4 regions of the Modicisalibacter sp. 'Wilcox' genome follow, and region 3 is predicted to be linked to each of the others. Evidence: predicted binding sites of a transcription regulator. Region 3 holds the regulator's gene; each other region holds the start of a gene.
What was found. The regulator sigma-54, encoded in region 3, starts transcription at its own class of promoters, with help from an activator protein. The targets are predictions, from matches to a motif close to TGGCACNNNNNTTGCTNT.
Positions count from the first base shown of each region.

Region 1: a site for sigma-54 is predicted at 3,254-3,271, ahead of mobB (molybdopterin-guanine dinucleotide biosynthesis protein B). Genes of this name have one in related genera too.
Region 2: a site for sigma-54 is predicted at 4,023-4,040, ahead of hmpA (NO-inducible flavohemoprotein). Genes of this name have one in related genera too.
Region 4: a site for sigma-54 is predicted at 2,467-2,484, ahead of glnA (glutamate--ammonia ligase). Genes of this name have one in related genera too.

Region 1 is NZ_WNXF01000016.1:3,887-10,785, forward strand. Features, by position in the region: gene G7A98_RS13815 (substrate-binding domain-containing protein) at 61-906, shown strand; gene G7A98_RS13820 (ABC transporter permease) at 976-1,683, shown strand; gene G7A98_RS13825 (ATP-binding cassette domain-containing protein) at 1,848-2,537, shown strand; gene mobA (molybdenum cofactor guanylyltransferase MobA) at 2,583-3,182, shown strand; gene mobB (molybdopterin-guanine dinucleotide biosynthesis protein B) at 3,310-3,876, shown strand; gene G7A98_RS13840 (bifunctional molybdopterin-guanine dinucleotide biosynthesis adaptor protein MobB/molybdopterin molybdotransferase MoeA) at 3,873-5,138, shown strand; gene glp (gephyrin-like molybdotransferase Glp) at 5,201-6,391, opposite strand; gene moaB (molybdenum cofactor biosynthesis protein B) at 6,384-6,899, opposite strand, start outside.
Region 2 is NZ_WNXF01000003.1:39,502-46,400, reverse strand. Features, by position in the region: gene radA (DNA repair protein RadA) at 1-690, opposite strand, end outside; gene G7A98_RS03570 (copper resistance protein NlpE N-terminal domain-containing protein) at 952-1,425, opposite strand; gene G7A98_RS03565 (alkene reductase) at 1,524-2,621, opposite strand; gene hmpA (NO-inducible flavohemoprotein) at 2,754-3,932, opposite strand; gene norR (nitric oxide reductase transcriptional regulator NorR) at 4,165-5,736, shown strand; gene G7A98_RS03550 (sensor domain-containing diguanylate cyclase) at 5,756-6,899, opposite strand, start outside.
Region 3 is NZ_WNXF01000012.1:42,132-49,030, forward strand. Features, by position in the region: gene G7A98_RS11825 (ATP-binding cassette domain-containing protein) at 1-33, opposite strand, end outside; gene G7A98_RS11830 (KpsF/GutQ family sugar-phosphate isomerase) at 209-1,189, shown strand; gene G7A98_RS11835 (HAD hydrolase family protein) at 1,231-1,788, shown strand; gene lptC (LPS export ABC transporter periplasmic protein LptC) at 1,793-2,377, shown strand; gene lptA (lipopolysaccharide transport periplasmic protein LptA) at 2,377-2,892, shown strand; gene lptB (LPS export ABC transporter ATP-binding protein) at 2,915-3,640, shown strand; gene G7A98_RS11855 (RNA polymerase factor sigma-54) at 3,755-5,164, shown strand; gene raiA (ribosome-associated translation inhibitor RaiA) at 5,280-5,588, shown strand; gene ptsN (PTS IIA-like nitrogen regulatory protein PtsN) at 5,600-6,088, shown strand; gene rapZ (RNase adapter RapZ) at 6,135-6,899, shown strand, end outside.
Region 4 is NZ_WNXF01000002.1:46,122-53,020, reverse strand. Features, by position in the region: gene G7A98_RS16575 (periplasmic heavy metal sensor) at 1-382, shown strand, start outside; gene G7A98_RS02180 (polysaccharide deacetylase family protein) at 393-1,382, opposite strand; gene G7A98_RS02175 (hypothetical protein) at 1,462-2,067, opposite strand; gene glnA (glutamate--ammonia ligase) at 2,580-3,989, shown strand; gene G7A98_RS02165 (DUF4124 domain-containing protein) at 4,125-4,721, shown strand; gene glnL (nitrogen regulation protein NR(II)) at 4,914-5,957, shown strand; gene glnG (nitrogen regulation protein NR(I)) at 6,043-6,899, shown strand, end outside.

The DNA of each region.
Region 1 (6,899 bases), on a different contig from region 3:
GCATAGAAATTGCTGGAGGAAGCGAGCACATCGCAATCCGACACGACACGAGGAGATCCCATGCTGAAACGTCGGCTTTCACTGCTCGCCATCGCGGCCGTCACCGCCATGCTGGCGACCGGGGCCCAGGCGGCCGAGATCATTCGCCTGGCGACCACCACCAGCACCTACAACTCCGGCCTGCTCGACTACCTGTTGCCCAAGTTCGAACAGGATCATCCCTACCAGATCCAGGTCATCCCTGTGGGCACCGGCAAGGCGCTGCGCCTGGGTCGGGACGGCGACGTCGACCTGGTGCTCACCCACGCCCCCGCGGCGGAGAAGGCCTTCGTCGATGCCGGCTACGGCGTCGAGCCCCACGGCGTGATGTACAACGACTTCGTCATCGTGGGCCCGAGCGACGACCCGGCCGGCATCAAGGGCGGCGATGATGCCGTCAAGGCGCTGGCCACGCTGGCCGACAAGAACGCGACCTTCGTGTCCCGCGGCGACGATTCCGGCACCAACAAGAAGGAAAACCACCTGTGGAAGGCGGCGGGCGTGTCTCCCGACTTCTCGAACTACAAGGCCGCCGGCCAGGGCATGGGCGCCGTGCTCAAGATGACCAGCGAGCTGCAGGGCTACACGCTCACCGACCGCGGCACCTGGCTGGCCATGAAGGATAACCTGGATCTCTCCATTCTGGTCGAGGGCGACACCAAGCTGTTCAACCCCTACCAGGTGATTCTGGTCAATCCCGAACGCTACAAGAACCTCAATACCGAGGGTGCACGGACCCTGGCGCAGTGGCTGATCTCCGACGAGGGGCAGACCCTGATCGACGCCTTCCGCCTCAAGGGCAAGGTGCTGTTCCACGCCAGCGCCGGCGAGACGGTGGACCCGTCCAAGGCGGTCGGCGCCAACTGAGATGTTTCTCCCTCCCACCCGCCTCCGCATGGGGGCGGGCCCGATTATTGAGCCCACGAGGACGCGTCGATGAATGAACTCATGGCCACGATGGGGAAGGCGCTGCACCTGCTGGTCTCCTTCGACCCGGCGCTGTGGGAGATCATCGGCGTGTCATTTCGCGTCTCGCTGACGGCGATCCTGGTGGCGCTGCCGCCGGCGTTGCTGGTCGCACTGGTGCTGGCGCGCGTCGCCTTTCCGGGGCGCTGGCTGGCGATCTCGCTGGTGAACACCTTCATGGCGGTGCCCACGGTGGTCGTGGGGCTGGTGCTTTTCATGCTGCTGTCGCGCAGCGGCCCGCTGGGCGAGTGGCAGCTGCTCTTCACCCAGCGAGCCATGGTCGTCGGCCAGATCATCCTGGCGACGCCGATCCTGATCGCCATGCTGCACAGCTCGCTGCAGAGCATCGACCAGCGCGCCTGGGAAACCGCCCGCCAGCTGGGCGCGGGACGGTTGCAGGCCTTCGCCATGCTGATCCGCGAGGCGCGCTTCGGCGTCATCGCGGCGGTGCTGGCCGCCTTCGGACGCATCATCGCCGAGGTCGGCAGCGCGGTGATGATCGGCGGCAACATCGAGCACTTCACCCGCACCATCACCACGGCGATCGCGCTGGAAACCCTCAAGGGCGAGTTCGCCCAGGGCATCGCGCTGGGCATGGTGCTGCTGCTGCTGGCACTGCTGCTCAATGTGCTGCTGGGGGTGATGCGTGGAAGGGGGCAGCAGATGGTGAGTGCCTGAGAGGGCGCTTACAAATTACTGCGCTAGGCCATACGGCGTTGAAATTAACCTTAAAATGCTCATTTATCGACTCATAAACTGCGCTGTTTCGGTTGATTTCGCCTTGTCTGGCCGTCGCTCGTGACGTTTGTAAACACCCTCTATGAATCGCCGAGGAACCGATCATGCTCGAGGTAAGCCGGCTGGCCCATGGCTTCGGTCGTCGGCCGCCCCTGTGGGAGATCCCGCACCTGCGCTGGGACGGGCGTTCGCTGGTGCATCTGCGCGGCGACAACGGCAGCGGCAAGACGACGTTGCTGCGCCTGCTGGCCGGGCTGGACACGCCGCGCCGCGGCACCATCCGCTGGGCGCTGGACGATGGCGCGCCAGCGGCGCCGCCGCGCTTCGGCGATCTGCTCTACCTGCACCAGCAACCCTACCTGTTCGATACCAGCGTGGCCGGCAATCTGCGCCATGTGGCACGCTGGCAGGGTTGGCGCGGCGACGACGCGCGCTCGCGCATCGCGGCGATGCTTTCGCGCTGCGGGCTGGCCGACCATGCTCGCCAGCACGCCCGGTCGTTGTCCGGCGGTGAGCGCATGCGTCTGGCGCTGGCGCGGGCCTGGCTGCTGTCGCCCCGCGTGCTGCTGCTCGACGAGCCCACCGCGAGCCTGGACCGCCAGGCGATCGACGACATCACGGTACTGATCCTGTCGCTGCGCGAGACGGGCTGCGCCATCGTGCTCAGCGCCCATCAGCAGAGCGTGCTGACCGAGCACTGCGACGCCGAATGGCACCTGGAGAGAGGCGGCCTGCAGGTGGGCGGGACGAGGGCCGATATTCCGGAAGCCTGGCCCCTCGGCGCGAACTCCTGAGGCGGGTATGATGCCGGGATACTGCTTCAAGGGGGAGTGAAGGTCATGCGCGAGGGTGAAGTGACCGCCGTGATACTGGCCGGCGGGGAAGGGCGCCGCATGGGCGGGCGCGACAAGGGCTGGGAGCCGCTCGCCGGCCGGCCGCTGATCGCGCATGTCCTGGACCGGCTCTCGCCCCAGGTCGATCGGGTCCTGATCAATGCCAATCGCAGCCTGGAACGCTACCGCGAACTGGGCTACCCGCTCGTCAGCGATCGCGAGGCCGGCTACCACGGCCCGCTGATGGGCATGTGGAGCGCACTGTGTGCGGTGGAGACCCCCTGGGCGCTGTTCGTGCCCTGCGACTCGCCGGCATTGCCCGAGGATCTGGTGGCCCGCCTGCGCGAGGGCATCGGCGAGTGCCGCATCGCCGTGGCCCATGACGGCGAGCGCGCCCATCCGGTGGTGGCGCTGATCGACACCGCACTGCGCGACGACCTCGGCGAGGCCCTGGCCGGCGGCGAGCGCAAGATCGACCGCTGGTACGCGCGTCACCCCTGGTGTCACGTCGACTTCGCCGATCGCCGCGAGGCCTTCGCCAACCTCAACTCGCCCGACGAGCGCGACGCCATGGAGCGGCGCCTGCGGGCGGACGGGTCGTTTTGACCCGGGCCGCCAGCACCGGGCGAAATCACGAGGAACGACGCCGACCTGTTGCCCCTGGCGGGGCCGAGCGTCGGCATGCCTGTTGCTTCCGAGACGCGATAGTTTTCCCGACGATCGAGAGAACCCGATGACCTTGTCGCTTGACACGCTGGAGACCCCGCTGCTGGGCATTGCCGCCTGGAGCGGAACCGGCAAGACCACGCTGCTCGAGGCGCTGTTGCCGCGACTGGCCGATGCGGGGCTGCAGGTGGCCATCATCAAGCACGCCCATCATGCCTTCGACGTCGACCAGCCGGGCAAGGACAGCCACCGACTGCGCCAGGCGGGGGCCACGCCGATGCTGGTGGCCTCGGGCCAGCGCTTTGCCCTGATGATGGAAACCCCGGAGCGCGAGGAGGCGGACCTGGCGGCGCTGATTCCCCATGTACTGTCCCTGGCACCGGACCTGATCCTGGTGGAGGGCTTCAAGGCCTGGCCGCTGCCCAAGCTGGAGCTGCATCGCCGGGCGCTGGACAAGCCGCTGATGGCCGATCGCGACCCCTGGGTGCGGGCGGTGGCCACGCCGGATGACATTGCCCTGCCGCCGGGGGTCGAGCGCCTGGCGATGGACGATCACGACGCGCTGGTCGCCTGGCTGCGCCAATGGCCGCAGCGCTGGCCCGAGATGCGCCGCGGCCCGAGGGAGATGACATGACACTATCCTGCTTTGAGCTGGGCCAGCGCATGCTCGGCGTCGACGAGACCCTGGACGCCCTGGCGGCGATGACCCCGCCGCCGGTCGCCGCCCGGCGCGTGCCCCTGAGCGAGGCCGTCGACGGCATCCTGGCGGCGGACGTGATCTCGCCGGTCGATGTGCCGCAGAACACCAACGCCGCCATGGACGGCATCGCCCTGGCCTGGGACGAGCGGCACCCGGCGAGCGAGGTGGCGATCGTCGGCGAGGTGCTGGCCGGCTCGCGGCCGGCGATGACGCTCTCGTCCGGGCAGGCGGTGCGCATCACCACCGGCGCGCCGCTGCCGCCGGGGGCGGACACCGTGATCATGAGCGAGCAGCTCGCCGCGGCCGATTCCGCCGCGCGGGTGGTGATCGAGCGGCCCGAGCGCGTGCGTCACGGTCAGAACGTGCGCCAGGCCGGCGAGGATCTCGCCCGGGGCGCGACGGCGCTCACTGCGGGCACCCGGCTGCGCCCGCAGCATCTGGGCCTGCTGGCCTCGCTGGGGCTGGCCGAGGTCGAGCTGTTCCGGCCGCTGCGCGTGGCGGTGTTCTCCACCGGCGACGAGGTGACCGCCCAGGGCGAGCCGTTGCCCGCCGCGGGCATCTACGACACCAACCGCTTCTCGCTGCGCGGGCTGCTGACGCGCCTGGGCTGCGAGGTGATCGACCTGGGCATCCTGCGCGACGAGCTCGACGGCATGCGCGAGGCGCTCGCGGCGGCGGCTCGCGATGCGGATATGGTACTGACCAGCGGCGGTGTCTCGGTGGGGCAGGCCGACTGGGTCAAGCCGGCGCTGGAGGCCATCGGCGAGCTGGGGCTGTGGCGGATCGCCATGCGTCCGGGGCGGCCGATGGCGTTCGGGCGCATCCGCCGGGACGGCGAGCGCGAGGTGCCGTTCTTCGGGCTGCCCGGCAATCCCGTGGCGGTGATGGTGACGTTTTTGCAGTTCGTGCAGCCGATGCTGCGTCGCATGCAGGGCGAGCGCGACTGGCAGCCGCTGCGCCTGACCGCGCTGGCCGCGGAACCCCTGAAGAGCCGTGACGGGCGCGTCGACTTCCACCGTGGCGTCTACAGCAGCGACGAGACAGGACGGCTGTGGGTGCGCACCACCGGCCGTCAGGGCTCCGGCATTCTCAGCTCGATGGTGGCGGCCAACTGCCTGATCGAGATCGGCGACGACCGCGCCACCGTCGAGGCGGGCGAGCCGGTGACCATTCAGCCGTTCGGTGATCTGACCTGACACAATGAACGGCCTCGCGATGGAGGCCGTTCACCGTTGTGGCTGGTACGCCCGGTAGTGGGTCAGTGGGTCAGCCACAGACACTCGACGGTGTCGCCTTCCTCGAGCGTGCTGTTCGCCGGAATCACCGCCAAGGCATCGGCGTCCAGGCACGATGACAGCACCGCCGAGTTCTGGTCGGCGAAGGCCCGGGCGAGCACGCCTTCCGGCGTGAAGTCGAGGGCGACGCGCATGTAGTGGCGGCGGGCCTGGGTGCGCGTGGTGAAGGCCGCGCGGGCCCACAGGCGCGGCAGCTCGGCCATGCGCGGGCTGCCCAGCAGCGCACCCATCAGCGGGCGCAGGTAGACCCAGGCGCCGACGAAGCACGATACCGGATTGCCCGGCAGGCCGACGAAGCGGGCCCGGCCGATGCGTCCCAGCGCCAGCGGCTTGCCGGGGCGCATGGCCAGTTGCCAGAGGTCGAGCCGGCCCAGCGATTCCAGGGCGTGCCGGACATGATCCTCCTCGCCGACGCTGACGCCGCCGGTGGTGATGATGACGTCGGCACGCTCGGCGGCCTCGCCGAGAATCCGTCGCGTCGTGGCGAAGTCGTCGGGCACGGTCTCGCGCATCACCAGCTCGGCGCCGAAGCGCTCCAGCAGCCGCGAGAGCATGGGCCGGTTGGAGTTGTGGATCTGCCCGGGGCCGAGCGGCTGGCCGGGGTCGACGATCTCGTCGCCGGTGGACAGCAGCGCCACGCGCGGGCGGCGGCGCACGCTCACGCGGGTGATGCCCTGGCCGGCCAGATGCCCCAGGGCGGCGGCTTCCAGCAGCGTGCCGGCCTCCAGCAGCGGCTCGCCGGTGCTGACATCGCGCCCGCACCGGCGGACGTTGTCGCCGGCCGCGATGTCGCCGGGAATGAACGCGCGGTCTTCCCGGATCTCCACGCGCTCCTGCATCACCACGGTGTCGGCGCCCGGCGGGATCTCGCCGCCGGTGAAGATGCGCGCGCAGCTGCCCGGCGCCAGCGGCGCGGGCGCATGCCCGGCCGCCACCCGCTGGCTGATCGGCAGCCAGCCGCCGGCGTCGGCGTGGCGCAGGGCGTAACCGTCCATGGCGCTGTTGTCGGCGGGCGGCACGTCGAGGCGGGCGGTGACCGTCTCGGCGAGCACGCGCCCGGCCGCCTGCTCGGCGGCGACCGGTTCGGCCTCGAGCGGCGCGACGCCGTCCAGCAGCGCCTCGAGGGCCCGTTCGACGCTCTGCAGCTCAGCCATGCTGCCCCCGCCCGGGGATCACCAGGTTGGCGAAGTTGCACGGCTTGTGGCGGCTGTCGAGCTGCTCGTGGAGGATGCCGTCCCAGGCGGTACGGCAGGCGCCGGTGGAGCCGGGCAGGCAGAACACCACGGTGCGGTTGGCCAGCCCGCCGAGGCAGCGGCTCTGCACGGTGGAGCTGCCGATCTCCTGCCACGACAGGTGGCGGAACAGCTCGCCGAACCCCTCGATGTGCTTGTCGATCAGCACCGAGACCGCCTCGGGCGTGGAATCGCGCCCGGTGAAGCCGGTGCCGCCGGTGGCGATGACTACCTGCACGGCCTCGTCGGCGATCCACTGCGCCACCACCGCGCGGATGCGGTAGACATCGTCGGGGACGATGCGCTTGACGACGAGTTCATGGCCGTCGCGCTCCAGGCGTTCCACCAGCGCCTGCCCGGAGCGGTCGGTGTCCTCCGTGCGCGTGTCGGAGACGGTCAGCACGGCGATCTTCAGCGGGACGAAGTCGGC
Region 2 (6,899 bases), on a different contig from region 3:
CAGCGAGCCGTCCTTGGTGACATGGCCCACCAGCAGCAGCACGGTGCTCGACTGCTTGGCGAAGCGCGTCAGCGCCGCCGCCGACTCGCGCACCTGGGCCACGCCGCCCGGCGCCGAGGAAATGTCCTCGAGGTGCATGGTCTGGATCGAGTCGATGATCAGCACGTCGGGCCGTTCGCGCTCGGCGACGCCGAGAATCGTCTCGATGCTGGTCTCGGCGAGCATCTTCAGCCCCTGGGTGGGCAGCTGAAGACGGTGGGCGCGCATCGCCACCTGCGACAGCGACTCCTCGCCGGTGACGTAGAGTACGCTGCGCTGCTGGGCCAACTTGCAGGCGGTCTGCAGCAGCAGGGTCGACTTGCCGGCGCCGGGGTGACCGCCCAGCAGCACCGCCGAGCCGGGCACCAGTCCGCCGCCCAGAACCCGGTCGAACTCGCCGAAGGTGGACGAGAAGCGCGGCACCTCGCTGAGATCGACGCTGCCCAGGTCGACCACCTCGCGGGACAGCGCCCCGGCATAGCCGCCGCGGCCGGACGCCCCGGCGGGACTCGCCGCCGCCCCCGGGCGCGCGGGCGCCAGGCGCACCTCGCTGAGCGTGTTCCACTCGCGGCAGCTCGAGCACTGCCCCTGCCACTTGGTGTATTCGGCACCGCACTCGGTGCACACGAAGGCGCTCTTCGCTCTGGCCATGACGACTCTTGATCAGCGGAATGGGCGGGAAACGGGCACGCAACGACAGGGGCGGCCCGCAGGCCGCCCCGTCATGCGCTACCAACCGGGTCTGAAACTCTTTTCACAATTCATCAGGCGGGAGTGGGCTTTCCCGGCTGCAAGGCTTCGCGAGGGCGCTGTAAACCCATCCTTGGGCGCTACCTTTGCCATCCATGGCAAAGGACCCTCGTTCCGCCTTGCCCCCGGCGCCCATCTCCGAAGGAAACTGGGAAAAGGGTGTTACTGACCGGTCTGGCTGCCCTGGCGCGTCAACCGCAGCGCCTCGCCGTTCTGGAAGCGGCGCTTCTGCGGGTCGATCAACTCCAGGGTGTCGGGGTTGAGCTTGAGGAAGTAGTAGACCTGCCCCTCGCCGTCCGGCGTCAGCTCGTAGACGGTGGCCTCGGGGTCGCTGTCGGTGCCGCTGAGCACGTCCCACTGCCCTTCGTAATGCTCGGTGGGCGGATTCTGCGGGTGCTCGCGATAGCTGGCATCCAGCTGGAAGGTGCGCTCGGCATCGCTGGCCTGCTCGTCACCCTTGAGCGCGACCGTGATGTCGATGCCCGCGCAGTTGCGGCACGGCAGCGTCCCCTCGTAGACGGCCGCCTGATCGGCTGTGGCCGGCGCGCCCGGCGCCGTGCCCTGCTGGGTACCGGTGGCACACCCCGCCAGCAGCGCCAGCATCGCGGAACCGGCCAGCAACGTCCTGATCTGCATGTGAGTCCTCCTAACCTGTGAGCGTGAGCCGCCGTGGCGACATCCTGCCCACAGGATAGCGGCAAGCCACGCGGCTGGACAGCCCCGTGGCCCCCGGGTCAGTCGAGCGTCGGGTAGTCGGTGTAGCCTTCGGCGCCGCCGCCGTAGAAGGTCGACGGGTCCGGCTCGTTGAGCGGCGCCTGACGGCGGAAGCGCTCGACGAGGTCGGGGTTGGCGATGTAGGGCCGGCCGAAGGCGGCCGCGTCCCCCAGACCGTCGGTGATCAGCGCCTCGGCCCGCTCGGCGGTGTAGTGGCCGCAGTAGATCAGCACGCCGTGGAAGCGCTCGCGCAGGTCGCGCCGGAAGGCATCGGTCAGCTGCGGGCCTTCGCCGGTCCAATCCGGCTCGTTGATGTGCAGATAGGCGATGCCGCGCCGCGAGAGCTGCTCGGCCAGATAGTGCATCATCGCTTCCGGCTCATCGTCGGACAGGCCGAAGATCTCGATGAACGGCGACAGGCGGATGCCCACCCGGTCGGCGCCCATCACCTCGCTGACCGCATCGACCACCTCGAGCACCAGCCGGGCACGATTGACCACGCTGCCGCCGTAGCGGTCGCTGCGCCGATTGGCGCCGGTGGCCAGGAACTGCTGCAGCAGGTAGGCGTTGGCGGCATGCACCTCGACCATGTCGAAGCCGGCGCGCTTGGCCCGCTTCGCGGCCTGGCGGTAATCGTCGATGAGCGCCGGGATCTCGTCGAGTTCCAGCGCCCGCGGCGTGCTCACCGGATAGCGTCCGGCGCTGCCGTCGGGGAACTCGGCGAAGCACTCGGCCCCTTCGCCGCGCAGGGCGCTCGGCGCCACCGGCTGCCGCCCCTCGGGCTGGACGATCTCGTGGGACACCCGGCCCACGTGCCAGAGCTGCAGCGCCATGCGCCCGCCGGCGTCGTGCACGGCCTTGACCACCTTGCGCCAGCCCGCCTCCTGGGCATCGGTGTAGATCCCCGGGGTATAGACGTAGCCCCGCGCGGTGGGCGAGATATTAGTGGCTTCGCTGATGATCAGTCCGGCGTCGGCGCGCTGGGCGTAGTACTCGGCCTGCAGGTCGCCGGGGATGCTGTCCGGGGTGCGGGCACGGGTCAGCGGCGCCATGATTACCCGGTTGGGCAGGGTCAGGCGGCCGACATCCAGGGGGGAAAGCAGTGTCTCGTGCGCCATGGTCTCTCCTTGGCCAGTCTCGTCATGAGTGGTGGAGGGAACATGGCGCTCGTTAGAGCCCTAATCAATGGCCGGCCATCATAGTTTTTTCCTATCCCGTGATCGGGTGGCACCATGAGGCCGGCCGGCGCCTTATGCCGCCAGCGGCTGGGTCGGGCCGAAGGTCTCGAAGCGACGCTTCGCCTCGGGCACGTCCAGCGCGGCCAGTTCGGCGTTGACGTGGCTCATGAAGCCCTGCGGACCGACGATGTAGCACAGGGTCTGCGGCCCCGGCAGGTAGCGGGCCAGCAGCGCGCGGTCGACGAAGCCGGCGTGATCCGGGGCGTCGTTCTCGCGCGGTGCCTCATAGAGGGTGACGGCCTTGAACTGCTGCGGATAGCGCGCCTCGAGGGCGGCCACTTCATCGGCGAAGGCATGCACGCTGCCGTCGCGGGCGGCGTGCAGGTAGGTGACCTGACGACCCTGCGCCAGCGCCTCATGGGCCAGCGACAGCATCGGGGTCTGGCCCACGCCGCCGCTGATCAGCATCACCGGCTCGGCCCCGGTTTCCAGCGTCAGGTCGCCCGACGGCGGCAGCAGCTCGAGCCGGGCGCCCTCGCTCATGGCCGCGTGGAAGTGCTGGCTGACCCGGCCACCCGGCTCGCGCTTGATCGACAGCCGGTAGGTCTTGCCGTTGGGCGGCGCGGACAGGCTGTAGTGGCGGTACACCGGCTCACCGTCGATGGTCAGCTTGACGCCGATGAACTGTCCCGGGCGGAAGTCGGCCACCTGGCCGCCATCCTCGGGCGCCAGCACGAAGGAGCGAATCTCGGCGCTCTCGTCGCGGGTCTCGGCCACGCGGAAGGCGCGGGCCCCCTGCCAGCCGCCGGGGCGCGAGGCGAACTCCTGATAGGCTTCCGCTTCCAGCTCGATCAGCAGGCCGGCCAGCTCCTCGTAGACGCCCTGCCAGGCGGCGGCGATCTCGGGCGTGACGGCATCACCCAGCACCTCGCCGATCGCGGCCATCAGGCACTCGCCGACGATCGGATACTGATCGGGGCGGATGCCCAGCGAAATGTGCTTGCCGACGACCAGCGACAGGGACGCCTTGGCCTGTTCACGATCGCCACGCAGCTGCACATAGCGCAGCACCGAGCCGGCCAGGGCCCGCGGCTGGCCGCCGCTAGCCTGGTGGGCGGCGTTGAACAGTGCCTTGACCTCCGGATAGCGCTCGAACATCAGCGGATAGAAGCGCGCGGTGATCGCCTCGAGGTTTTCGGCGACGACGGGGGCGGTGGCGGCAACCAGCTCTTCCTGTTGCGGGGTCAGCATGCGTGAAACTCCTGAACTGAGTGATGACGCCCTACCCTTCGCAAGGCACGTGCCAGCCCCCAGGCCCCGCGACAGCCTGCCGCAGTCTGCCTTGCAGGCCGCGTGCCAACGGCGCTGGCACGAGGTGATGGGCCGGGCGTCCGGCCTCCTGGGCCCCGCGCCCTTCGCACCACTGTACAAATGACAGACTTTTTGCTGTCATTCCGACAGAAACACCGCAAGGAGTGTCAGAATGACACGCTTCTATCAGGCGCTGCGGGCGCTGCTGACCCGGCTGGCCGACGGCGCTCCACCCGAGACCCTGCCCGACGGCTGGTCGGACCTGCTCGGCACCCTGGTGGGCGACTACCCGGCCGATGCCAGCACCCTGATGGTCGCCACCGATACGGGGCTACAGCCGGTGGCGGTGCTGGGCCTGCCCGCCGATGTGCGCGGCCGCCACTTCGTACTCGCCGACCATCCGCGCCTGGCCGCCATCGCCAGCCACGACGCGGTGTGCCGCTTCCCGCCCGACAGCCCCCTGCCCGACCCCTTCGACGGCCTGCTCGACGAAGCGCTGAGCACGGTGCACGACTGCCTGGGCGTGGCGCTGCGCGACGGCGAGCGGTTGCTCGGGGTGCTGACGCTGGATGCCCTCGAGGCCGGACGGCTCGAGACGCTCGACGACGAGGAGCTGCTGGCCAAGGCGCATCTGCTGGCTACCTGCCTGCGCCTGGCCAGCCAACTCAACCAGACCCGCTCGCGGCTCAGCGAGGCCCTCGACCAGGAGCGCCAGCCGCAGCCGGCCATGCACTGGAACAGCCCGGCCATGCGACGCCTCGACGAGACCATCGATCTGGTGGCGCCCACCGACATGTGCGTGCTGCTGCAGGGCGAGACGGGGGTCGGCAAGGAGCGCGTGGTACGCACCCTGCACGCCCGCTCGAACCGCCACCAGGGCCCGCTGGTCCAGGTCAACTGCGCCAGCCTGCCGGAGTCGCTGATCGAGAGCGAGCTGTTCGGCCACCGGCGCGGCGCCTTTTCCGGGGCGATTCAGGACCATCGCGGCCACTTCGCCATGGCCGACGGCGGCACGCTGATGCTCGACGAGATCGGGGAACTGCCGCTGGCCCTGCAGCCCAAGTTGCTGCGCGCCCTGCAGGAGGGCGAGATCCAGCCGCTGGGCAGCGAGCGCGTGCAGCGCGTGGATGTGCGGGTGATTGCCGTGACCAACCGCGACCTGGCCGCGGAGGCCGCCGCCGGGCGCTTTCGCGAGGACCTCTACCACCGGCTCAGCGCCTTCCCCCTCCAGGTGCCGCCGCTGCGCGAGCGCCGCGAGGATCTGCCGCTGCTGGCCGGTCACTTCCTCGCCGACAACCGGGTGCGCCTGGGCATCGGCAACCTGCGCCTGTCGGCCGACGCCGAGGCGGCACTGGCAGCCTGGCACTGGCCCGGCAACGTCCGTGAGCTGGAACACACCCTGGGGCGTGCCGCGCTGCGGGCACTGGGCGACAGCCTGGGCGAGGCCGGCGGCCGGGACCCCGACACCCGGCGTCAGGCCGTGGTGCGCATCACCCGCGCGCATCTCGACCTGCCCGACACGGCGGCACCGGCACCGGCCGCGCCAACAGCCGCCGAGCGGGTGCCGGCCGGCACGACCGACAGGCCCGACGAGCCACTGCGCCCGGCCACCGAGCGCTTCCAGCGGCGCTACATCGCCGCGGCCCTCGACGCCCACGACGGCAACTGGTCGGCCACCGCCCGCGCACTGGGTGTGGACGGCGGCAACCTGCACCGCCTGGCCCGGCGCCTGGGGCTCAAGTAATCCTTCTCTCCCTCGGGGGTCAGGCCCCCGGGCGTGCCGCCTCGTTGACGCGATCGGCCTGGCTCACCACGCGATTACGCCCCTGGCGCTTGGCCCGGTACATGGCCCGGTCGGCACGGGCGACCAGCGACTTGCGATCATCCCCCGGCCGCCACGCCGCCACCCCCAGGCTGACGGTCACGTGCTCCGGGTAGCCGTCGATCTCGAGCCCGGCGATCAGCGCCCGCAGCCGTTCCGCCAGCCGGCAGGCCTCGCCCAGCGAGGTGCTCGAGGCCACGATCACGAACTCCTCGCCGCCCCAGCGCCCCAGGTAGTCGCAGCCGCGCAGGGCGCCGCTGACGGCCTCGGTGAGCGCGATCAACACCCGGTCGCCCGCCTCGTGCCCGTGGACATCGTTGACCTGCTTGAAGTGATCGACATCGAACAGCAGCAGCGCGCAATCGCGGGCATAGCGCTGTGCGGCACTCAGCTCGGCGTCGATGGTCTGCTCGATGCGGTAGCGGTTGTAGGCGCCGGTCAGCGGATCGCGCAGCGCCAGCCGCTCGAGCCGCCGGTTGGCCTCGGCCAGGGCGGCCTTCTCCTGGCGCAGCTCACGGTTGAGGCCGGCGATCTCGTGGGCCGAGGCGACGATCGCCAGCACCTCAGCCAGGTCCATGGCGGCCAGCCGCTCGATGCGTTCCCAGACATCGCTGCTGTCCAGCACCGCCCGCTGCCAGGCGGCCAGCGCGGCATGCATGGCCGGGTAGGCCGAGGGGCTGGCGGCGGGCCGGGCGCTGCCCGGCATGCCCGACCAGCAGTGGCTGTCATCCTGGGCGGCGCGGAACAGCATCAGCCAGTCGCGCCCGCTCTCGGTGGGCAGGGGAATCGCCAGCAGGCCGCAGGCCGGGGCCAGCGGCAGACCCGCGGTCATGGGATGATCGGCCAGGCTGTGGGTGTGCCAGGGGCCGGCGTGGTGATGCTCGCCGGCCAGCCGCTCGGCGAGGGTGTCGATCAGCGCCGCCGACGGCACCGTGCCGAGGGTGGCCAGTTCGCGGCCGTGAATCAGCACCGCCCCGGCGGCACGGAACAGCCCCAGCCATTCGCGGCCGTGGGCCTCCAGCAGAGCATGGGGCGACTGCGGCTGTCCGCGCTGTTCGGAAAGCAGGTCACGGCTGTCGCGCACC
Region 3 (6,899 bases):
CCCCTCCACATCGACGAGCAACGAATCGTCCATTGGCGCAACCTGATGAGCGGAAATTATCGAACATTGTATCCTAACTAATATTACTGTTGCCATACCCCACTGACGGCGCTTGCAAGCCCCCCGCGCAACCCGTTTAATGGGCGACCGTTCATCCGCGACGCCCGTATCGGGCGCCCATCTCCCGACCGGCACCCACGACGACGTCATGACCATCGATCCCCAGTTCGCCTTTCGTGACAGCGCCCGCCGCACCCTGCACATCGAACAGCAGGCCATCGCCGCGCTCGAGGGCAAGCTTTCGGACGACTTCGACACGGCCTGCCGCCTAATGCTGACCTGCCAGGGGCGCGTCGTGGTCACCGGCATGGGCAAGTCCGGCCATGTCGCTCGCAAGATCGCCGCCACCCTGGCCAGCACCGGTACGCCGGCCTTCTTCGTGCACCCCGGCGAGGCCAGCCACGGTGACCTGGGCATGATCACCCCGCGCGACGTGGTGCTCGCCCTGTCGAACTCCGGCGAGACGGCCGAGGTCACGGCCCTGCTGCCGCTGCTCAAGCGCATGGGAACCCCGCTGATCAGCATGACCGGCCGCCCCGGCTCCACGCTGGCCCGCTACGCCCAGGCGCACCTCGACGCCGGCGTGTCCCGCGAGGCCTGCCCCCTGGATCTCGCCCCCACCGCCTCGACCACCGCCGCCCTGGCGCTGGGCGACGCCCTGGCGGTGGCCCTGCTCGAGGCCCGCGGCTTCACCGCCGAGGACTTCGCCCTGTCGCACCCCGGCGGCAGCCTCGGCCGCCGACTGCTGCTCAAGGTCGAGGACCTCATGCACACCGGCGAGCGGCTGCCGCGCGTGACGCTGGGCAGCCCGCTGCGCGACGCCCTGCTGGAAATCACCCGCAAGGGGCTGGGCTTCACCTGCGTGATCGATGCCGACGGCCGGCTCTGCGGGGTCTACACCGACGGCGACCTGCGCCGCACCCTCGATCAGCACGCCAACCTGCATGACCTGAGCGTCGATGCCGTCATGACGCGAGGCGGCAAGCGCATCCGCGCCGAGGTGCTGGCCGCCGAGGCCGTCAAGCTGATGGAGGACAATCGCATCACCGCCCTGGCGGTGGTCGATGCCGACGAGCGCCCGATCGGCGCCCTGCACATGCACGACCTGCTGGCCAGCGGCGTCATCTGAGCCGAGCCCCGCACCCCGCCCACCGACAGGAGGAGAACGCCATGGTTCTGGATCCGCGCCTCAATCACCCGCGCCTCGTGGAATGCGCCCGCCGCGTCAGGCTGCTGGCCCTCGACGTGGACGGCGTGATGACCGACGGGCGGCTGCACTTTCAGTCCGACGGCCAGGAGATCAAGAGCTTCCACACCCAGGACGGCCAGGGCATCAAGCTGCTGCGCCAGGCGGGCATCGAGATCGCCCTGATCACCGGGCGCACCTCGTCCATGGTCAGCCGCCGCGCCGCCGCACTGGGCATCGAGCACGTCTATCAGGGCAACGACGCCAAGCTCGACCTGCTGCGCCAGCTGCTCGACAAGCTAGGGCTGAGCTGGGAGCAGGCAGCCTACTGTGGCGACGACCTGCCCGATCTGGCCCCCATCCAGCGCGCCGGTCTGGGCATCAGCGTGCCCAACGCCCCGGACTACATCCGCCGCCACGCCGACTGGGTCACCGCCCGCAGCGGCGGGCACGGCGCGGTCCGCGAGATCTGCGATGGCCTGCTCGAACTGCAGGGACACTGGGCGTCGGTACTCGACACCTACCTCCACGGCCAGGGCTGACGCCATGACCCTGTCGCGCCGACGCCTCTCCACCCTGCTGCTGGTCCTGCTCCTGGTGGGCCTGGGCGGCGTGCTGACGCTCATCGACCAGCGCGATGTAGGCCTGCCCGGTCCGGTGCCGACCGGCGAGACCGGCGAGCCGGACTACTATCTGGAAAATGCCCGCCTGACCCGCTTCGATGCCACGGGCCGGGCCTACCAGCACCTGACCACCCCGCGCCTGGCGCACACCCCGGACGATGACATCACTCGCCTGGAAACGCCCCGAGCCCGGCTGGACGACAAGCAGGGCCGCACCTGGCTTGCCACCGCCGACAAGGGTAGGCTGGAGGCCGGCGGCAACCCGCTGGTGCTCGTCGGCGACGCCAAGCTGCAGGCTCCGGAAGAAGGCTGGCAGGTGGAAAGCGACGTGCTCCACTACGATGCCGACACCTACCACGCCTGGAGCGACAGCCGTGCCACGCTGCGCCAGCACCGGCAGCACGCCAGCGGCGACCGGCTCGACGCCTGGATCGACACCGGCCGCATGCGCCTGAACGGCGACGTTCAGGGCTTTCATCCGCCGATCAGCCCACAGGGAGGAACCTGATGCGCCCCTATCTTGCCGGCCTCGGCCTGACCGCACTGGCATTGTTCGCCCCCGGCGTCTCGGCGCTGGAAAGCGATGCCCGGCAACCCATCAACGTGGCGGCGGATCGCCTGGATCTCGATGATCGTGCCGGCACCGCCGTCTACACCGGCGACGTCAACCTGACCCAGGGCAGCATGGTGCTCGAGGCCGAACGCGTCGAGATCGAACGCAACGACCAGGGCGAGGTGACCCAGGTCACCGCCACCGGCGACAAGCAGCGCGCCTACCTGGAGCAGCGCCCCGCTCCCAAGGAGCCCCTGGTGAAGGGCTGGGGCAACACCGTCGTCTACCATGCCGGCGAGCGCCGGGTCGAGCTGATCGGCAACGCCGAGCTTCACAAGGCCCGGGACACCTTCAACGGCGCCTACGTCGAGTACTACCTCGACAGCCGCAAGGTCCAGGCCCGCTCCAGCGCGCAGGGCAGCGATGGCCAGCGGGTGCGCATGACCCTGACACCCAAGTCGTCGCCGTGAACCCGCCGCTTCGAGGAATAGCATGAAGACCCTTGTCGCCCGCCATCTCGCCAAGAGCTACAAGAGCCGCCGTGTGGTCCAGGACATCAGCCTGACCATCGGCCAGGGCAGCATCGTCGGCCTGCTCGGCCCCAACGGAGCGGGCAAGACCACCTCGTTCTACATGATCGTCGGCCTGGTGCGTGCCGATGCCGGCGAGGTGGCGATCGACGACCTGGACCTGAGCCGTGCGCCCATGCACCAGCGTGCCCGCGCCGGCATCGGCTACCTGCCCCAGGAAGCCTCGATCTTCCGCAAGCTGTCGGTGGCCGACAACATCATGGCCATTCTCGAGACCCGCCGGGACCTCGACAGGGCGGGCCGCCGGGCGCAGCTCGAGCAGCTGCTCGAGGAGTTCCATATCGGCCACATCCGCGACAATCCGGGCATGAGCCTGTCCGGCGGCGAGCGGCGTCGCGTGGAAATCGCCCGCTCGCTGGCCACCGAGCCGGCCTTCATCCTGCTCGACGAACCCTTCGCCGGCGTCGACCCCATCTCGGTGGGCGAGATCAAGAGCATCATCCGCCAGCTGCGCGACCGCGGCATCGGCATCCTGATCACCGATCACAACGTCCGCGAGACCCTGGACATCTGCGACAAGGCCTACATCGTCGGCGACGGCCAGATCATCGCCGAAGGCGGCGCCGAGGCGATCCTGGCCAGTGAAAAGGTCCGCGAGGTCTACCTGGGCCACGAATTCCGGCTCTAGCCCGCAGGGCGCACCGCGCCCGCCACCTTGTGGCACACTTATTGCTTATTTACTTGCAAGGCAAGAGGGGCCGGGATACGGTATCCCCGAATCCGTCAGCGAAGTAGGCATGTCATGGCTATGAAACCCACGTTGCAGCTCAGGGTCGGCACGCAGCTGACCATGACGCCCCAGCTGCAGCAGGCCATCCAGTTGCTGCAGCTGTCGACGCTGGACCTCCGCCAGGAAATTCAGCAGGCGCTCGAGTCCAACCCCATGCTGGAGATGGAGGAGGAATTCGGCGAGACCGCGGTCAGCGAAGCGGCCGAGGACGACTGGAACCAGGACATCCCCGATGAACTGGCCGTCGACAGTGACTGGTCCGACACCTATCAGGACTTTGCTTCCGGCGGGCGCAGCGACGAGGGGCCGGACCTCGAGCGCAATGCCGCCGGCGAAAGCCTGCAGGATCACCTCGCCTGGCAGCTTGCCATGGCCGGCCTGGGAGAGCGCGAAATCCTCATCGCCGAGACCCTGATCGACGCGGTCGATGCCGACGGCTACCTGACCGATCCGGTCGACGCCCTCGTCGACGGCCTGCGTGCCCAGGGGCTCGCGGGCCTGCGCGCCCCCGAGGTGGAAGCGGTGCTGATGCGCCTGCAGCAGTTCGACCCTACCGGCGTGCTGGCCCGCGATCTGCGCGAATGCCTGCTGCTGCAGCTCGGCGTCCTGCCCGACGACACCCCTCTGCTGCCCCAGGCCCGACGGCTGGTCCGGCAGTTCCTCGAGGCACTGGCCGCCGACGACCGCAAGCTGCTCAAGCGCCGGCTGCGGCTCGACGACGCCCAGCTCGACAGCGTGATCGCGCTGATCCGCACCCTCGACCCGCGCCCCGGCCAGGCCTTCGACGCCTCCGGCAACGACTACGTGATCCCCGACCTGCTGGCGCGCCGCACCCGCGACGGCTGGCGCATCGAACTCAACCCCGAGGCGCTGCCCCGCCTGCGCATCCAGCCCGACTATGCCGCCCTGATCCGCCGCGCCGACAAGAGCGACGACAACACCTTCATGAAGCAGCACCTGCAGGAGGCACGCTGGCTGATCAAGAGCCTTTCCAGCCGCAACGACACCCTGCTCAAGGTGGGACGCGAGATCATGACCCGGCAGCTGGACTTCCTCGACCAGGGCGAGGAGGCCATGAAGCCCCTGATCCTGGCCGATATCGCCCAGGCGGTGGAGATGCACGAATCCACCATCTCCCGGGTGACCACCCAGAAGTTCATCCACACGCCGCGCGGTGTCTTCGAGCTCAAGTACTTCTTCTCGAGCCATGTCGGCGGCGAGGGCGACGCCCACTCCAGCACCGCCATCCGCGCCCGGCTCAAGAAGCTGATCGGCGAGGAGCCTCCGCGCAAGCCGCTCTCGGACAGCAAGCTGGTCGACCTGCTGGCCGCGGACGGCATCAAGGTGGCCCGCCGCACCGTCGCCAAGTACCGCGAGGCCATGGGTATCCCTTCCTCCAGCGAGCGCAAGCGACTAGCCTGAAAAGGCCCTCGGACACCAGCGTCGACGCATCTGCCTATCGGCGTCTCCCGGGGGTTTGCTAAGCTGCAAAAAGGGTTACAATCGAGCCACCACCCGCCGGAACAGGAGCGTGTCCATGCAAGCGAACATCACCGGCCATCACGTCGAACTGACGGATGCATTGCGTGACTACGTCAACGAGAAACTGACGCGTCTCGAGCGCCATTACGACAACATCACGACGGTTCAGGTGACCCTCTCGATCGAGAAGGAACGTCACCAGGCTGCCTGTACCCTCCACGCTGCCGGTGCCGACTTGCACGCCGAAGCCGAGAACGGCGACATGTACGCCGCCATCGACGCCCTCGCCGACAAGCTCGATCGCCAACTCGTCAAGCACAAGGAAAAGGCTCAGGCCCGCGCGCAAGGCGCCGGGGCTCGCTGACTCCGCCCATCATGACACTGGAAGCCATCCTGCCCCCCGAGCGCACGCTCTTCGCGGTGCCCGGGGGGAGCAAGAAGCGCGTGCTGGAATTCTTCAGCACCTTCATCGCGCAGAACACGCCGAGCCTGGACAGCCAGGAAGTCTTCAGCCGCCTGATCGGCCGCGAGCGGCTGGGCAGCACCGGGATCGGCAACGGCGTGGCGATTCCCCATGCGCGCAACCCACACTGCAAGGCACCGATCGCCGGCTTCCTCAAGCTGCAGGAACCCATCGACTTCGATGCCGTCGACGGCGAACCGGTCGACCTGATCTTCGTGCTGCTGGTGCCCGAGGAGGCGGACGACACCCACCTTGCCCTGCTGGGCCAGGTGGCCGGCATCATGAACGATGCCACCATCCGCGCCCGCCTGCGTCGCAGCGAGAGCCAGCGCGAACTCTACGAGATACTGCTCGAGGCCATCCGCCGCCAGGAAAACGCCCCCGGCGAGACACCCGGGTAGCCGGATCCGTGTCTCGCGTTTCACCGCCATCAGGAGAGCCGCCGCGATGCAGCTCGTGATCATCAGCGGTCGTTCCGGTTCCGGCAAGTCGATCGCGCTTCAGGCCCTCGAGGACCTGGGCTTCTATGCCATCGACAACCTGCCGGCCATGCTCCTCGACCCCCTGATCGACGAACTCCGTCAGGACGATGCCCGCCGCTCCAGCATCGCCGTGAGCATCGATGCCCGCAACGTGCCCACCGCCCTCGAGCGATTTCCCGGGCTGCTCGAGACCCTGCGCGCCCGCGGCCTCGACTGTCAGGTGGTCTACCTGACCTCCGAGGACAAGATCCTGCTCGAGCGCTACTCGGCCACGCGGCGCCGCCACCCGCTGACCCGGGACACCGAGATGACCCTGGCGGAAGCCGTCGAATCCGAGGAGCAGGCCCTGTCGGGCATCCGTGACCTCGCCGACCTCGTCATCGACACCTCCCAGCTGTCGGTGCACGAGCTGCGTGGACGCATCGCCGAACAGGTCGCCCATCACCGCAGCGGCCAGCTCACCCTGACCTTCGAGTCCTTCGGCTTCAAGCGCGGCGTACCACTCGATGCCGATATCGTCTTCGACGCCCGCTGCCTGCCCAACCCCTACTGGGACCCCCGGCTTCGCCAGTTCAACGGCCGCGACCCGGAGATCGTCGACTTTCTCGAGGGCTACCCCGACGTCATCGCCATGCAGGACGATGTCCACACCTGGCTCGATCGCTGGCTGCCGGCCTACCAGGCCAGCAATCGCAGCTACCTGACCGTGGCCATCGGCTGCACCGGTGGC
Region 4 (6,899 bases), on a different contig from region 3:
CGGCTATGGTCCCGGGATGATGGGCGGCTACGGCCCGGGCATGGGCCCCGGCATGATGGACGACGATGGCGATGACGCCGGCGGCTGGTATGGCCGCGGCATGGCGGGCGACCCGGCATGGCTGCAGGGGCCGCAGCGCGAGAAGCTGCGCCAGCTCCAGCGCGACTTCTACAAGGAACAGCAGCCGTTGATGGAACAGATGATGCAGCAGCGGCTGCGACTGCGTGAGCTGTCTCTGGACGACAAGGCGGACCCGGAACAGGCCGGCAAGGTCTATGCGGAGATCTTCCGCCTGCGGCGCCAGATGCAGGAGAACGCCCGTCAGCTGCACGAACAGCTCTACCAGATGATGGAGCAGGGCCAGCAGGACAAGTCGCCGTGAGTGTTCGGGCTCACAACTGTCCGAGCAGGTAGTCGAAGAGCCGGCCGGGGCTCTGCGCCAGCGGCTGGGTCAGCGGGATGCGGGGCAGGGCGAGCGGGTCGCTGCGCGGCGACAGCCAGCCGCCCTGCCCGGCCAGCGCCATGCTGACGCCGCACTGGCTGACCAGCCGCCGCAGGCGCGGCGAGGGCTGCCGGTCGGGGTAGGCGAAGACCGGCAGCGGCTCGCGGCATAACTGGGCGAGTTCCTTGCGCGCGCGCTTCACCTGGCCGCGGACGGCGTCATCGTCGAGGGGTTCCAGGTCGTTCAGGCCCACCCCGCGCCAGCCGAAGCGCACCAGGCCCTCGTGCTCCAGCCGACGGATGCTGAAGGGGTCGAGGTTGTGGGGCGCATGGCCCAGCTCGCCGTGCAGGTAGTCGGCCACCGCGGCGAGACGGCGCGGGTCCTGTCGCTCGAGCTGCGTCAGGTAGCGGGCCAGGGCGCGGCTGTAGGCAGTGTCGGGGGACGCGGGCGGCAGCGGCGGCAGCGGCAGGCCGGCGTCGGCCAGGGTGTCGTGGATGTGCCGGGCGCCGTGGCCTTCCCACAGGCCTTCGCCGATGGTCAGACGCCAGCAGCCCCGCGGATGGCGCAACCAGCCGGTGCTCAGGAACACGCTGGCGGGAATGGCGTAGTGCGCGAGCAGCGGCATGGCCACCTCGAGCGTGCTGCGCCAGCCGGCATCGAAGGTCAGGGCGATGCGCGCCTGCGGGTCATGATGGGGTTGCAGCGCGGTGCCCAGGCAGACCAGCCGGGCGATGTCGCTCAGGTTGATCAGCAGCCGCTCCAGGCTCTCTCGCCCCAGGCACCAGGGGGCACGATGCGGTAGCCGGGCCTCGGCATCGCTGGGCAGCACCCGGGGCAGCACGAGAATCGCACTGCGCCCCCACAGCGGTTCCGCCTGGCTGCGCCGCCAGTGACCGCGCAGGCGACAGGTCAGTTCCTGCGCCATATCCAGCCCGTTCATGGCCTTTTCCTCCCCGCGCGTCCGTCGCGCGCCACCTCCGTGTCTCGTCAGTCTATCGCACGGCAGGCGACGGTGCGGTTCACCCCGCCGCCGGCTGGCCGTCATCCGCCCGTCGTTGCAGCACGCTGGCGTGACAGGCGCGCAGGCGGGCCAGCAGATCGCGCTCGGCCGTGCCTTCCCGCTCCGGGTCGAAGCCGCCGACCCGTTCGAACCAGCTGTGGCGCATCGCCAGCAGCCGGATGCGTCCGCCGCCGGGCAGGCGCGACAGCCAGTGCATGGCGCGCCAGCCGTCGCTGACCAGGGCGACCACGTCCCACTGCGACGCGCCCAGCGCCTGGTCGACCAGGACCAGCCAGCCCGGCGGCGGGTCAGTCGCCGGGTCGAGAAACAGCAGGACGTCGGCCTGGCTGCGGTTGGCGGCGATGTTGAGGCGCTGGCCGCGGGGCAGGTCGGGCAGCAACAGCAGCCGGGCGCCATGGGTGTCGGCCAGCCGCTCGACCCGGCTGCGGGGCTTGTCGAGCAGCAGCCAGATCTCGTGGCGGGCGGGCGTCTGGTCGAAGTCTCGCGCGAGGCCGGCCAGGCAGCGCCCCAGCCGCGCGTAGCCGCGCCGGGCGTCGAGGATGACACTGTAGGAATGCATGATGGCGCCCCAGTGACGGTGCTGGCCGGGTTGCCGGGTTGCCATGTTGCCAGCCGCCCGCAGCACGGTGCCCGTGGCGCTCGGTCTCGGTGTCTCCAGCGTGCCCTGCCGTCCCGCGCGTTGTTTGTAATAAAGCGTAGCCAGTGGTTTCAGAAAGTATCAATGTGGCAGCCTGCTGATTTTGCACGCCTTCGTGGCTGATTTTTCCCTGTGCGCATGGCTGAGAAGACCCATCGGGGCGAGATGGTCGGGCCGCCGTGAGCGCATGCACCATTATGGTGCTTTAGCGGGGGCGTATGATCGTTCATGGTGCACGAGTGTGGCAAAAACGGGTGCATGCCATTCCGGTCTCGGCATTTGTGATCGCTTCTCGCCTCGGCAGGGGCGCGGTTTGTCGCAGAATTTCAAGGGGTTGGAGAGGGCTGGCCGGGGAGTGCGCCATCTTGGCACGGTGTCTGCATTTCATTTTTCAGAACGGCACGTCATGGGCAATCCTGATGCGGCGTGCTACAACGACGCTGGACACGCAAGCCATCGGCTCATTTGTGGAGGACATCATGTCTGAGAAGACACTCGCCCTGATCGAAGAACACGACGTCAAGTGGGTGGACCTGCGCTTCACCGACACCAAGGGCAAGGAGCAGCACGTCACGATTCCGGCCGGTGCCGTCGATGAAGAGTTCTTCGAGAACGGCCAGATGTTCGATGGCTCCTCCATCGAAGGCTGGAAGGGCATCAACGAGTCCGACATGATCCTGCGCCCGGAAGACGGTTCCGGCTTCCTCGATCCGTTCACCGAGGACGCCACCCTGGTGCTGCGCTGCGACATCATCGAGCCGGCCACCATGCAGGGCTACGAGCGCGATCCGCGTTCCATCGCCAAGCGCGCCGAGGCCTATCTGCAGTCCACCGGCCTGGGCGATACCGCCTTCTTCGGCCCGGAGCCGGAGTTCTTCATCTTCGACGAAGTGCACTGGAAGACCGATCTCCAGGGCGCGATGTACAAGATCACCTCCGAGGAAGGCGCCTGGGCCACCGATTCCACCAACGTGGAAGGCGGCAACCTGGGCCACCGCCCGCGGGTCAAGGGCGGCTACTTCCCGGTCCCGCCGGTGGACAGCTTCCACGACATCCGCAGCGCGATGTGCAACACCCTGGAGGCGATCGGCCAGTCGGTGGAGGTTCATCACCACGAGGTGTCCAACGCCGGCCAGAACGAGATCGGCGTGAAGTTCAACACCCTGGTCAAGAAGGCCGACGAGGTCCAGGAGCTCAAGTACGTGGTCCACAACGTGGCCCATGCCTACGGCAAGACCGCGACCTTCATGCCCAAGCCCATCGTCGGCGACAACGGCTCCGGCATGCACGTCCACCAGTCCTTTTGGAAGGACGGCAGCAACCAGTTCGCCGGTGACGAGTACGCCGGCCTGTCCGAGATGGCGCTGTACTACATCGGTGGCATCATCAAGCACGCACGGGCCCTGAACGCCTTCACCAACGCCTCCACCAACTCCTACAAGCGTCTGGTGCCGGGCTTCGAGGCGCCGGTCATGCTCGCCTACAGCGCGCGCAACCGCTCCGCGTCCATCCGTATCCCGTACACCGCCAGCCCCAAGGGCAAGCGCGTCGAGGCTCGCTTCCCCGACCCGACCGCCAACCCCTACCTGGCCTTCGCGGCGATGCTGATGGCGGGCATCGACGGCATCAAGAACAAGATCCATCCCGGCGACGCGATGGACAAGAACCTCTACGACCTGCCGCCGGAAGAGGGCAAGAAGGTGCCGACCGTGGCCAACAGCCTCGACCAGGCCCTGGAAGCCCTGGACAACGACCGGGCCTTCCTCACCGAAGGCGGCGTGTTCACCGACGACATGATCGATGCCTACATCGAGCTCAAGGAAGAAGACGTCCAGCGCCTGCGCATGGCGACGCACCCGGTGGAGTTCGACCTCTACTACAGCTGCTGATCCCGCGTCCCCGTCCGGCGCACTCGCGCGCCGGACGTGCCGCGACACGGAGCCCGCCAACCGGCGGGCTCTTTTTTTGCGTTACACTCGGACGGAACACGCGGCCGTGTCGCCACGCCATGGAGGAGGGCTCCCATGAACCGCTGCCTGTCGGCCATGCTGCCGGCCGTCTGCCTGGTTTTCAGCACCGTGCCGGGCGTCGCCTCGGCGGCCAGCGTCTATCGCACCACCGATGCCCAGGGCAACGTGGTCTTCACCGACCGGCCGGTGGAGCAGGGCGAGCGCGTCGAGCTGGAGCCGCTGAGCGTGCTGCCGTCCGCCCCCGTGCGCGAACCCGCGGCGCGTGACACCGGGCGCGACACGGCACGGCCACCGGCGGGTGCCGACACGCCGTTCATGCCCTACACCACCTTTCGCATCGCGCAGCCCGAGGATGGCGAGACGCTGCCCACCGGCGCCGCCGGCAATGTCCAGGTGGCGCTGGCCATCGAGCCCGCCCTGCGCCCGGATCACAAGGTGCGCCTGCTCGTCGACGGCCGGGTCAGCCAGTCGGCGCTGCACGCCCGGGTGTTCATGGTCACGGGGCTGGTGCGCGGCGAGCACACCCTGCAGGCGGAGCTGCTCGACGCCCGGGGGCAGGTGCGCCATCGCAGTGCACCGGTGACCCTCTACGTGCAGCGTGCCAGCGTCCACCTGCCCGCCAACCCCAACAATCCCGCCCGCTCGCCCTGAACGGCGGGTCGCTGCTTCTCCCGCTCGACACGCCGGTGTCGCCACCCCGGCGCAGCGCTGCACGCACAAATGCACCATAATGGTGCGTGAAAGGGCGCGCCACCGGCGTCCATCCCGCTGGCTGTCGGGCTGCCCGGCATGGCGCGCTTCTTGCAGTGCTTGTCGTGAGATGTCCCGACGGGGAGAGCGCCCATGTATCAACGCCTGCTGGAGAACCTGACCACCGCGGTCGTCTACCTGGACGATGCGCTGCGCGTGCGCTGGCTGAATCCCGCCGCCGAGGCGCTGCTGGCGGTCAGCGAGAGCCGGGTCCGGGGCACGCGCCTGGACTGCCTGGAGGGCGACGGCGGCGCCATCGCGGCGGTGCTGACCAAGGCGCTGGCGGCGCAGCACCCCTTCACCCAGCGCGAGGCCGTGCTGCTGCCCGCCGGCGGCGAGCCGGTCACGGTGGACTTCACGGCCACGCCGCTGTCGGACAATGAGCTGCTGCTCGAGATCGAGCCTCGCGACCGGCTGATGCGCATCTCCCGGGAGGAGGCGCTGATCACCCGTCAGGAGACCATCAAGGTGCTCTCGCGCGGGCTGGCTCACGAGATCAAGAATCCGCTGGGCGGCATCCGCGGCGCCGCCCAGCTGCTCGAGCGCGACCTGCCGGACCCGCAGCTGGCCGAGTTCACCCGGGTGATCGTCGAGGAGGCCGACCGCCTGCGCGACCTGGTCGACCGCATGCTCGGCCCCAATCGCCTCGTTGGCCACGAGCCGCTCAACATCCACAAGGTACTCGAGCGGGTGCGGGCACTGCTCGAGGCCGAGCATCCGCGGGTCGACTACGCGCGCGACTACGACCCCAGCCTGCCGGACCTGCACGGCGACGAGGCACAGCTGATCCAGGCGGTGCTCAACGTCGCCCGCAACGCCGTTCAGGCCCTGGAGGAAAGCGCCGTCGACGCACCGCGGCTGACGCTGCGCACCCGGGCCCGGCGCCAGTTCACCCTGGGCGCCGAGCGCCATCGGCTGGTCTGCGAGGTGGCGGTGATCGACAACGGCCCCGGGATTCCCCCCGCGCTCCAGGAGACGCTGTTCTACCCGATGGTCTCGGGCCGCGCCGAGGGCAGCGGGCTGGGGCTGTCGATCGCCCAGTCGATCCTGCATCAGCACCAGGGGCTGATCGAGTGCGACTCGCAGCCCGGGTGCACGGAGTTCCGCCTGCTGATTCCGCTGGCGTGTTCCGCGTGAGCCGGCCGCTACCCCATCGCGCCACCGGCGCGCCCCTCGTGACGTTCGCCGGAGGCGAACCCGCTGCTACCCGCTGGAGGGCTTTATGACCGACGCCGCTCGTATCGTCATCGTCGACGACGACCGTGCCATTCGCTGGGTGCTGGAGCGCGCCCTGGCCCAGCCCGACCTGGACGTGACCAGCTTCGACCGCGCCGACACGGCGCTGGAAAGCCTGCTGCGCCAGCCGCCGGACGTGCTGCTCACCGATATCCGCATGCCGGGGCTGGACGGCCTGGACCTGATGGCGCGGCTGCGCGAGGCCCATCCGGACCTGCCGGTGATCGTGATGACCGCGCACTCCGACCTGGACAGCGCGGTGGCCTCCTACCAGGGCGGGGCCTTCGAGTACCTGCCCAAGCCGTTCGACGTCGACGAGGCGCTGGCGCTGGTGCGCCGGGCGGTGGCCCACGCCCGCGAGCGTCAGGCGCCAGCCAGCGCGCCGGAGGGGCTGACCACCGAGATCATCGGCGAGGCGCCGGCCATGCAGGAGGTGTTCCGCGCCATCGGCCGGCTCTCGCAGTCGCACATCACCGTGCTGATCAACGGCGAGTCGGGGACCGGCAAGGAGCGGGTCGCCCAGGCGCTGCACCAGCACAGCCCGCGCCGGGCGCACCCGTTCATCGCCCTGAACATGGCGGCGATCCCCAAGGACCTGATGGAGTCCGAGCTGTTCGGCCACGAGAAGGGCGCCTTCACCGGGGCCACCGCCCAGCGCCGCGGGCGCTTCGAGCAGGCCGACGGCGGCACGCTGTTCCTCGACGAGATCGGCGACATGCCGCCCGACACCCAGACCCGCCTGCTGCGCGTGCTGGCCGACGGCGAGTTCTATCGCGTCGGCGGCCACACCCCGGTCAAGGTCGACGTGCGGATCATCGCCGCCACCCACCAGAACCTCGAGAA